DNA from 2 places in the Streptomyces sp. NBC_00122 genome. Region 1 is predicted to be linked to the other one. Evidence: predicted binding sites of a transcription regulator. Region 1 holds the regulator's gene; the other holds the start of a gene.
The links. Region 1 encodes HspR, which represses chaperone genes until heat shock. Its sites were predicted from a motif close to TTGAGNNNNNNNNNCTCAA; they were not measured.
Positions count from the first base shown of each region.

Region 2: the regulator HspR is predicted to act here: its motif matches at 1,402-1,420, upstream of lon (endopeptidase La).

Region 1 covers NZ_CP108191.1:3,283,097-3,287,615, forward strand. Annotated here, with positions in the region: gene dnaK (molecular chaperone DnaK) at 1-421, shown strand, start outside; gene grpE (nucleotide exchange factor GrpE) at 421-1,071, shown strand; gene dnaJ (molecular chaperone DnaJ) at 1,111-2,298, shown strand; gene OG737_RS15610 (heat shock protein transcriptional repressor HspR) at 2,300-2,764, shown strand; gene OG737_RS15615 (helix-turn-helix transcriptional regulator) at 2,835-3,827, opposite strand; gene OG737_RS15620 ((2Fe-2S)-binding protein) at 4,199-4,513, shown strand.
Region 2 covers NZ_CP108191.1:4,336,962-4,341,480, forward strand. Annotated here, with positions in the region: gene OG737_RS20735 (sulfurtransferase) at 1-517, shown strand, start outside; gene OG737_RS20740 (DUF4097 family beta strand repeat-containing protein) at 583-1,341, shown strand; gene lon (endopeptidase La) at 1,443-3,854, shown strand; gene OG737_RS20750 (MarR family transcriptional regulator) at 3,984-4,424, shown strand; gene OG737_RS20755 (protein phosphatase 2C domain-containing protein) at 4,482-4,519, opposite strand, start outside.

The DNA of each region.
Region 1 (4,519 bases):
GCTCGGCAAGGACGAGGTCGACCGCATGCGCCAGGAGGCGGAGCAGTACGCGGACGAGGACCTGCGTCGCAAGGAGGCGGCCGAGTCCCGCAACCAGGGCGAGCAGCTCGTCTACCAGACGGAGAAGTTCGTCAAGGACAACGAGGACAAGGTTCCGGCCGACGTCCGCACCGAGGTCGAGGCCGCCGTCGCCGAGCTGAAGGAGAAGCTCAAGGGCGAGGACACCGCCGAGATCCGTACCGCGACCGAGAAGCTCGCCGCGGTCAGCCAGAAGCTCGGCCAGGCCATCTACGCCGACGCCCAGGCCGCGCAGGGCGCCGCCGGCGCCGCTGCCGGTGACGCGGGCCAGGCGAAGGCCGACGACGACGTCGTCGACGCCGAGATCGTCGACGACGAGAAGCCGAAGGGCGGCGCTGCCTGATGTCGGAGGAGACCCCGGGTTTCGAGGAGAAGCCCGACGTCCCCGTCGACGGCACGTCCGACGAGCCGAAGGCCGCCGACTCCGCCAAGGAGGAGGCGGCGGCCCCGGCCGGGGACTCCGCACCGGATGTGGCCCTGCTGGCGCAGCTGGACCAGGCCCGTACGGCGCTCGGTGAGCGGACCACGGACCTCCAGCGGCTCCAGGCGGAGTACCAGAACTACCGCCGCCGGGTGGAGCGGGACCGGATCACCGTCAAGGAGATCGCGGTCGCGTCCCTCCTGACGGAGTTGCTCCCGACCCTGGACGACATCGGCCGGGCGCGGGAGCATGGCGAGCTGGTCGGCGGTTTCAAGTCGGTGGCCGAATCGCTGGAGACCGTCGCCGCCAAGATGGGCCTGCAGCAGTTCGGCAAGGAGGGCGAGCCCTTCGACCCGACGATCCACGAGGCCCTGATGCACTCGTACGCGCCGGACGTCACCGAGGACACCTGCGTGGCGATCCTGCAGCCGGGGTACCGGATCGGCGAGCGTACGATCCGCCCCGCGCGGGTCGCGGTGGCCGAGCCCCAGCCGGGCGCGGCCCCCAAGTCCGAGTCGGGCGAGGCCGACACGCCGTCGGACAAGGACACGGATGCCCCCGACAAGGGCTGATGTTGAACCAGTAGAAGCACGAGAGGAGGGACACCGGGGATGAGCACGAAGGACTTCGTCGAGAAGGACTACTACAAGGTCCTCGGTGTCCCGAAGGACGCCACCGAGGCCGAGATCAAGAAGGCGTACCGGAAGCTCGCACGCGAGTTCCACCCGGACGCCAACAAGGGCGACACCTCCGCCGAGGAGCGCTTCAAGGAGATCTCCGAGGCGAACGACATCCTCGGCGACGCCAAGAAGCGCAAGGAGTACGACGAGGCGCGCGCCCTGTTCGGCAACGGTGGCTTCCGCCCCGGGCCGGGCGGGGCCGGCGGTTCGTTCAACTTCGACCTCGGCGACCTGTTCGGCGGCACCCAGCCGGGTGCCGGCGGCGCGGGCGGCGGCTTCGGCGGCGGCCTGGGCGATGTCTTCGGCGGCCTGTTCAACCGCGGCGCCGGGCCGGGTGCGGGAACCCGTACCCAGCCCCGCCGCGGCCAGGACATCGAGTCCGAGGTCACCCTCTCCTTCACGGAGGCGGTGGACGGGGCCACGGTCCCGCTCCGGATGTCCTCCCAGGCCCCCTGCAAGGCCTGCTCCGGCACCGGCGACAAGAACGGCACCCCCCGGGTGTGCCCGACCTGCGTCGGCACCGGCCAGGTCTCGCGGGGCAGCGGCGGCGGCTTCTCGCTGACCGACCCCTGCGCGGACTGCAAGGGCCGCGGCCTGATCGCCGAAACCCCCTGTGACGTCTGCAAGGGCAGCGGGCGCGCCCGCAGCTCGCGCACGATGCAGGTCCGGATCCCGGCGGGCGTCTCCGACGGCCAGCGCATCCGGCTGCGCGGCAAGGGTGCGCCCGGCGAGCGCGGCGGTCCGGGCGGTGACCTCTACGTCGTCGTGCACGTCGACTCCCACCCGGTGTTCGGCCGCAAGGACGACAACTTGACGGTGACCGTCCCGGTGACGTTCGCGGAGGCGGCGCTGGGCGCCGACATCAAGGTCCCGACACTGAACGGCCCCTCGGTGACGCTGAAGCTGCCGCCGGGCACTCCCAACGGCCGCACGATGCGGGCCCGCGGCAAGGGAGCGGTCCGCAAGGACGGCACCCGCGGCGACCTGCTGGTGACGGTGGAGGTCGCGGTCCCGGTCGAGCTGTCGGACAAGGCCCGCGAGGCGCTGGAGATGTACCGCGAGGCGACGGAGTCGCAGGACCCGCGCTCCGCGCTGTTCGAGTCCGCGAAGGGAGCATGACATGGACGGCCGCCGACGACAGTCCTCCCGCTTGGGTGGGGGCTACCAGCTCACCGACGAGACCCCGGTCTACGTGATCTCGGTGGCCGCCCAGCTCTCGGGTCTGCATCCGCAGACCCTGCGCCAGTACGACCGTCTCGGCCTGGTCTCCCCGGACCGTACGGCCGGGCGCGGCCGGCGCTACTCGGCCCGTGACATCGAGCTGCTCCGCACGGTGCAGGCGCTGTCCCAGGACGAGGGCATCAACCTGGCGGGCATCAAGCGGATCATCGAGCTGGAGAACCAGGTCGCCGCGCTCCAGCAGCGCGTGGCCGAACTCTCCGCAGCGGTGGACGGCGCGGCGGCCACGCTCCAGGCCCGCGAGGCCCAGGTGCACGCCTCCTACCGGCGCGACCTGGTCCCGTACCAGCCACCGGTGCCGGGCAACGCCCTGGTCGTCTGGCGGCCCAAGCGGCCGACGGACTGACGACGCGTGCGAAGGCCCCTCCCGGTGACCCGGGTGGGGCCTTCGGCGTACCCGGCGCCGCCGGCGCCGGTCAGAGCTGTGGATCCCGCCTGGGCCCCGAGACCTGGCCCAGGATCCCCGACTGGGCGATGAGGAAGCCGAGCTGGGCCCGGCTGCCGCTGCCCAGGGCGGAGGCCAGCTTGGCGATGTGCGCGCGGCAGGTCCGTACGTTCATGCCCAGGCGGCGCGCGATGGCCTCGTCCACGTGCCCCTCGACGAGGAGCTGGGCGATGGAGCGCTGCACGCCCGAGATCCCCGAGGGCGTCGGATCGTAGGGGATCTGCTCGTTGAGCGGGGTGGCCCGGCGCCACAGCTGCTCGAAGACCCGGGCCAGGTAGCGGACGAGCGCCGGGTGCCGCAGCTCCAGGGCGATCTGCTGGTCGTCGCTCGCGGGGATGAAGGCGACCGACTCGTCGCAGATGATGAGCCTCTCGACCAGCTCCTCCAACGTCCGGATCTCGACCTTCCCGCTGGCCATCCGGTCGACGTAGGCCATCGTTCCGCGGCTGTGGCGCACGGTGTGCTGGTAGAGGGTGCGCATGCTCACGCCACGCCGGATGAGCGGCTGGTCCCGCTCTATCGCCTGGTTCAGAATGTTCTCGGAACGCCCGCCGCCCGGCTGGATGGTGAGCATTTCCGCCTGACACTCGGCGGTGGCGACGTTGAGGGCCGCGTTGATCCTGTTGAATCCCTCCAGCACGGTGATCGCGTGGGTGGGCGCGGGAGTCAGCGCGCTGATGGCCATGAATGGCTCAAACGCTTCGGTGAGCTCGATGGAGGAGCGCCGGCGTTGCAGGATGTCCCGTTCCAGCGGGTGCAGCCGCTGTGCGAGTGCCACCGAAGGTGGAACCGGACGGAGCCAGTTGTCGTCGTCCGGGTCAGGGTGCAGCAGCGCGAATTCCAGCAGGCAGGGCGTCTGCTCGACCTCTTCGCGGGCTATGCGGCCGGAGCTGAGCGCGCTCGCGTACAACTCGGCCCCGAGATCGCACAGGTCCGTCACCGCATGGGGATGTGTCTGGTTCATCCGCATAATCGGCAAATCTCCCACCCCCAGGGTCCTGCATGTACAGGAACATGATGCATCGCCACGGTGGCAATGGCGTGGCTCGATAAGTCATCGTCTGAGATGCGGGGGAGAGGAATCCATCAAGTGAGGACAACGTCGACCATGTACAAGAAATTGCTTCGCTCGGTGGCTGCCATTGCTCTCTCTACGGCCGCTGCTGTCGGTGGAATCTCGCTCGCGCAGACCAGCTGGGGCGGTGCGCCCGCCGACAGCGGTTGGGGGGCCGGTGCCACCACCGGTGAGAGCGACAGTGGTTGGGGCAAGGTCGTGGCCGACAGTGGCTGGGGCCCCGCACCCAAGCCGGTTATGGGTGGGAAGTCTTCGGACGCATGACCCCCGACGACCGCGGCTTCCGCCGCGAAATGGCCTCCGCTTACCGGTCGGGATGGCAGTTCATCGACCTGGCCACGGCGATCCCGTTCCCCGGGGACTCGCTGATGGTCACCCTGTTCGGTCAGCCGATCGTCGTCGTGCGCGAGGAGGACGAGGACGTACGTGCCTACCGGTGCCTGCGCCGCCCGCGGGGCGCGCCGCAGCCCGTCCGCTGCGAGGTGCGCTACGGAATGGTCTTCGTCAATCTTGATCAGCGCGATCACCAGCTCTTCGAACCCGATATCACCACCGCCACCCCCCGCAGTGCCTGAAGCGAT
Region 2 (4,519 bases), 1.1 Mb from region 1:
CTGGAAGGCCGCCGGCCTGCCCGTGGAGGCCTCCGGCCCGGAATACGACGGCCCGCGCGGCTCCTTCACCGCACGCCCCCGCCCCGGACTGCTGGCCGACAGCGCCACCGTGGCCGCGGCCCTGGCCGACCCGGCCGCGGCCGTCCTGGACGCCCGCACCCGTGAGCGCTTCGCCGGCACCGCTCCCGAACCCCGCCCGGGCCTGCGCGGCGGCCACATGCCGGGCGCGTTCAACCTGCCCTTCGCCGAACTCCAGCGCCCCGACGGCCTGATGCGGCCGGCGGAGGAACTCCGCGCGGCCATCGGCGCGCTGACCGGCGACCGGGAGCGCCTCTACTTCAGCTGCGGATCGGGAGTGACGGCCTGCGTCCTGGCCCTCGGCGCCACCCTCGCCGGCTACCGGGACCTGGCCGTGTACGACGGCTCGTGGAGCGAATGGGGCATGCCCTCGGACCGGCGGCCGGTGGTCACGGGCCCCGGGCCGGCGGCCGGGGACGCGGGCCGCAGCGGGGGATAACCCCACCACAGGACCGGGGACCCGCCCCATCGGCCGCGGGCGCTTTCCGCCCGAGACTCGTGACCATGATCTCTCACGCCGTGTCACGTCGCCCCGCCCGCACCGCCGTCGTCGCCCTCGGGGCCGGGCTCCTGCTGGCGGGCTGCTCCCTCGGGGACGGCCCGCAGAAGAAGGCGACGGCCGACGCCACGGTCACCGAGGCCGTCACGGCGGTGGAGGTCACGGGCGCCCGGGCCGGCTCGATCGAGGTCACCGCCGGAAACGGGGCCGGAGTCACGGTCCGCCGGACCGTCCACTACCGCGGGGACACCGCCCCGACGCCCGGACAGCGGGTCACCGCGGGCGTGCTCACCTTCTCCAGCGGCTGCGACGCCACCTGTTTCATCGACTACCGCCTGGAGGTCCCGGCCTCCGCCACGGTCAGGCTGGAGAGCAGCAGCGGCCGCATCACGGTCACGGGCGTGGCGGCGGCCGAGCTGACGGCCGACTCCGGTGAGGTCCGGGCCGACCGCGTCACGGGCCCGCTGAAGGCCACCACCTCCTCGGGCGGGATCACCGCCACCGGCCTGTCCGGCCCGAGCGCGGACGTCCACTCGGAATCGGGTGACGCCCGCCTGCACTTCGCGGTGGCCCCGTCCTCGGTCCGCGCCGAAACCACCTCGGGCGACGTCATCCTGAAGGTCCCCCCGGCCCCCTACCAGCTCGCGGTCACCACCACCTCCGGCACCCGCGACGTCACTGTCCCCGCGGACCCCTCGGCTCCCTCCCGCCTCGCGGCGAAGACCACCTCGGGCAACGTCCGCGTCTCCACACCGGCCGGCTGACCCCTCAGCCGTTCGCCCCGGGCGAACGGCTGTTGGGGAACAACGGGCGGCGCACATGCATTGAGTCGGCATAGCTCAACTTCACTGCCGGAGGGAAGATCATGGCTTCGACGTCCGTAACGCTCACTCTGCCCGTGCTGCCGCTCGACGACGAGGTCGTGCTGCCTGGGATGGTCGTTCCGCTGGACCTGTCCGACGCCGAGGTGCGCGGGGCCGTGGAGGCGGCCCAGGCCGCGGCGGGCAGCGGCGGGAAGCCCCGAGTGCTGCTCGTGCCGCGGATCGACGGGAAGTACGCGGGCACGGGTGTGCTCGGGACCGTCGAGCAGGTGGGGAGGCTCTCCGACGGGGATCCCGGCGCGCTCATCCGCGGCCGCGGCCGCGTCCGCATCGGCGCCGGTACGACCGGACCCGGGGCCGCACTGTGGGTCGAGGGCGAGACCGTCACCGAGCACGTGCCGGACCCGTTGCCGGGTGCGGTCGCCGAGCTCGTCAAGGAGTACAAGGCGCTCGCCACCAGCTGGCTCAAGAAGCGCGGGGCCTGGCAGGTCGTCGACCGGGTCCAGCAGATCGAAGGGGTGTCGGCGCTCGCCGACAACTCCGGGTACTCGCCGTTCCTGACGGTCGAGCAGAAGGTCGAACTGCTGGAGACCGCCGACCCCGTCGCGCGGCTCAAGCTGGCCGTCAAGGCACTCAGCGACCACCTCGCCGAACAGGACGTCGCCGAATCCATCGCCAAGGACGTACAGGACGGCGTCGACAAGCAGCAGCGCGAGTTCCTGCTGCGCCGGCAGCTGGAGGCCGTCCGCAAGGAGCTGCGCGAGCTGAACGGGGAGAAGGAGGGCGAGGAGTCCGACGACTACCGCAGCCGCGTCGAGGCCGCGGACCTCCCCGAGAAGGTCCGCGAGGCCGCGCTCAAGGAGGTCGACAAGCTGGAGCGGGCCAGCGACCAGAGCCCGGAGGGCTCCTGGATCCGCACCTGGCTGGACACCGTCCTGGAGCTGCCCTGGAACGAGCGCACCGAGGACCGGTACGACATCCAGGGCGCGCGCGCCGTCCTCGACGCCGAACACGCCGGGCTGAGCGACGTGAAGGACCGCATCACCGAGTACCTCGCCGTGCGCAAGCGGCGCACCGAGCGCGGCATGGGCGTCATCGGCGGCCGCCGCGGCGGAGCCGTCCTCGCGCTCGTCGGACCGCCCGGAGTCGGCAAGACCTCGCTCGGCGAGTCCGTCGCCCACGCCATGGGCCGCAAGTTCGTCCGGGTCGCGCTCGGCGGCGTACGCGACGAGGCCGAGGTACGAGGACACCGCCGGACCTACGTCGGCGCCCTGCCCGGCCGCATCGTCCGGGCCATCAAGGAGGCCGGGTCGATGAACCCGGTCGTCCTGCTCGACGAGATCGACAAGGTCGGCTCCGACTTCCGCGGGGACCCGGCCGCCGCCCTCCTGGAGGTCCTGGACCCGGCCCAGAACCACACCTTCCGGGACCACTACCTGGAGGTGGAGCTCGACCTCAGCGACGTGGTGTTCCTGGCCACCGCCAACGTCCTGGAGGCCATCCCGGAGGCCCTGGCCGACCGCATGGAGCTGGTCCGCCTCGACGGGTACACCGAGGACGAGAAGGTCGTCATCGCCCGCGACCACCTGCTGCCCCGCCAGCTGGAGCGCGCCGGCCTCGGCGCCGACGAGGTGGTCCTGCAGGAGGAGGCGTTCAGGAAGCTCGCCGGCGAGTACACCCGCGAAGCGGGCGTACGGACCCTGGAGCGGTCCATCGCACGGCTGCTCCGCAAGGTGGCCTCGCAGCACGAACTGGGCGAGCGCGAGCTGCCCTTCAGTATCGGCGCCGACGACCTGCGCGCCCTGATCGGACGCCCGCACCACGTGCCGGAGTCCGCCCAGGACCCGGCGGAGCGGCGTACCGCGGTCCCCGGCGTGGCCACCGGCCTCGCCGTGACCGGCGCGGGCGGCGACGTGCTGTTCGTGGAGGCCTCGCTGGCCGACCCCGAGACGGGCGCGGCCGGTCTGACCCTCACCGGCCAGCTCGGTGACGTCATGAAGGAGTCCGCGCAGATCGCGCTCAGCTTCCTGCGCTCGCACGGCGCCGAACTGGAACTCCCGGTGGCAGACCTGAAGGACCGGGGCGTGCACATCCACTTCCCGGCGGGCGCGGTGCCCAAGGACGGGCCGAGCGCGGGCATCACCATGACGACGGCGCTCGCCTCGCTGCTCTCCGGGCGCCAGGTGCGCACGGACGTGGCCATGACCGGCGAGGTCTCGCTGACCGGGCGGGTCCTGCCGATCGGCGGGGTCAAGCAGAAGCTGCTGGCCGCGCACCGGGCCGGGCTGACCACCGTCATCATCCCCAAGCGCAACGAGGCCGACCTGGACGACGTCCCGGCCGAGGTGCTGGAGGGGCTGGAAGTACACCCGGTGACGGATGTGCGCCAGGTCCTGGAGCTCGCCCTGGCCGGGACCCGGGCCCGGACGGAAGTGCCCTACACCACCGCCGCGTAGGGGCGGGAAGCGGCGCCCGGGTCCCCTCCCCCAGACTCCGTCCGGGGGGACCCCCAGGCGGGGCCCCGGGCCGTCGGCGTGTCCGCTGCGAAATACTGGCGGCCCAACACACCACAGAGGGAGCCGGACGTGCACGGGAGCGAAGACCAGGAGTTCCTTGCCTTGGAGCGGGAGCTGTCCGTCTTCCTCCGGCGCGCCCGCGCCTCCTCCGGCGAGATGGCCCGCGAGCTCCACCCCGAGCTCGAACCCGCCGCGTACGGACTCCTCACCCGCCTGGAGGCGGCCGGCCGGCAGCGGGCCACCGAGCTCGCCGCGTACTTCGGCGTCGGCAAGGCCACCATGAGCCGCCAGTTGCGGGCCCTGGAGGTGCTGGGCCTGGTCGCCCGCGAGCCGGACCCCGCCGACGGCCGGGCCTTCCTGGTCGGCCTCACCGAGGAGGGCCGCGAGCGGTTCCTGCGGGTACGGGACGCGCGGCGCGAGCAGTACATGCGCAAGCTCGCCGACTGGGACCGCGGCGAGGTGGCGGAACTGGCCCGGCTGCTCAACCAGCTGAACGCGGGCGAGGAGTAGGCCCCGAGCAGTCCCGGGGCCGCTCCGGGCAAGCGCCGCGGCAGCCGCGGCGCAGCCCTACAGCTCCGCGTAGACCACCGACGCGTCGTCGTGCC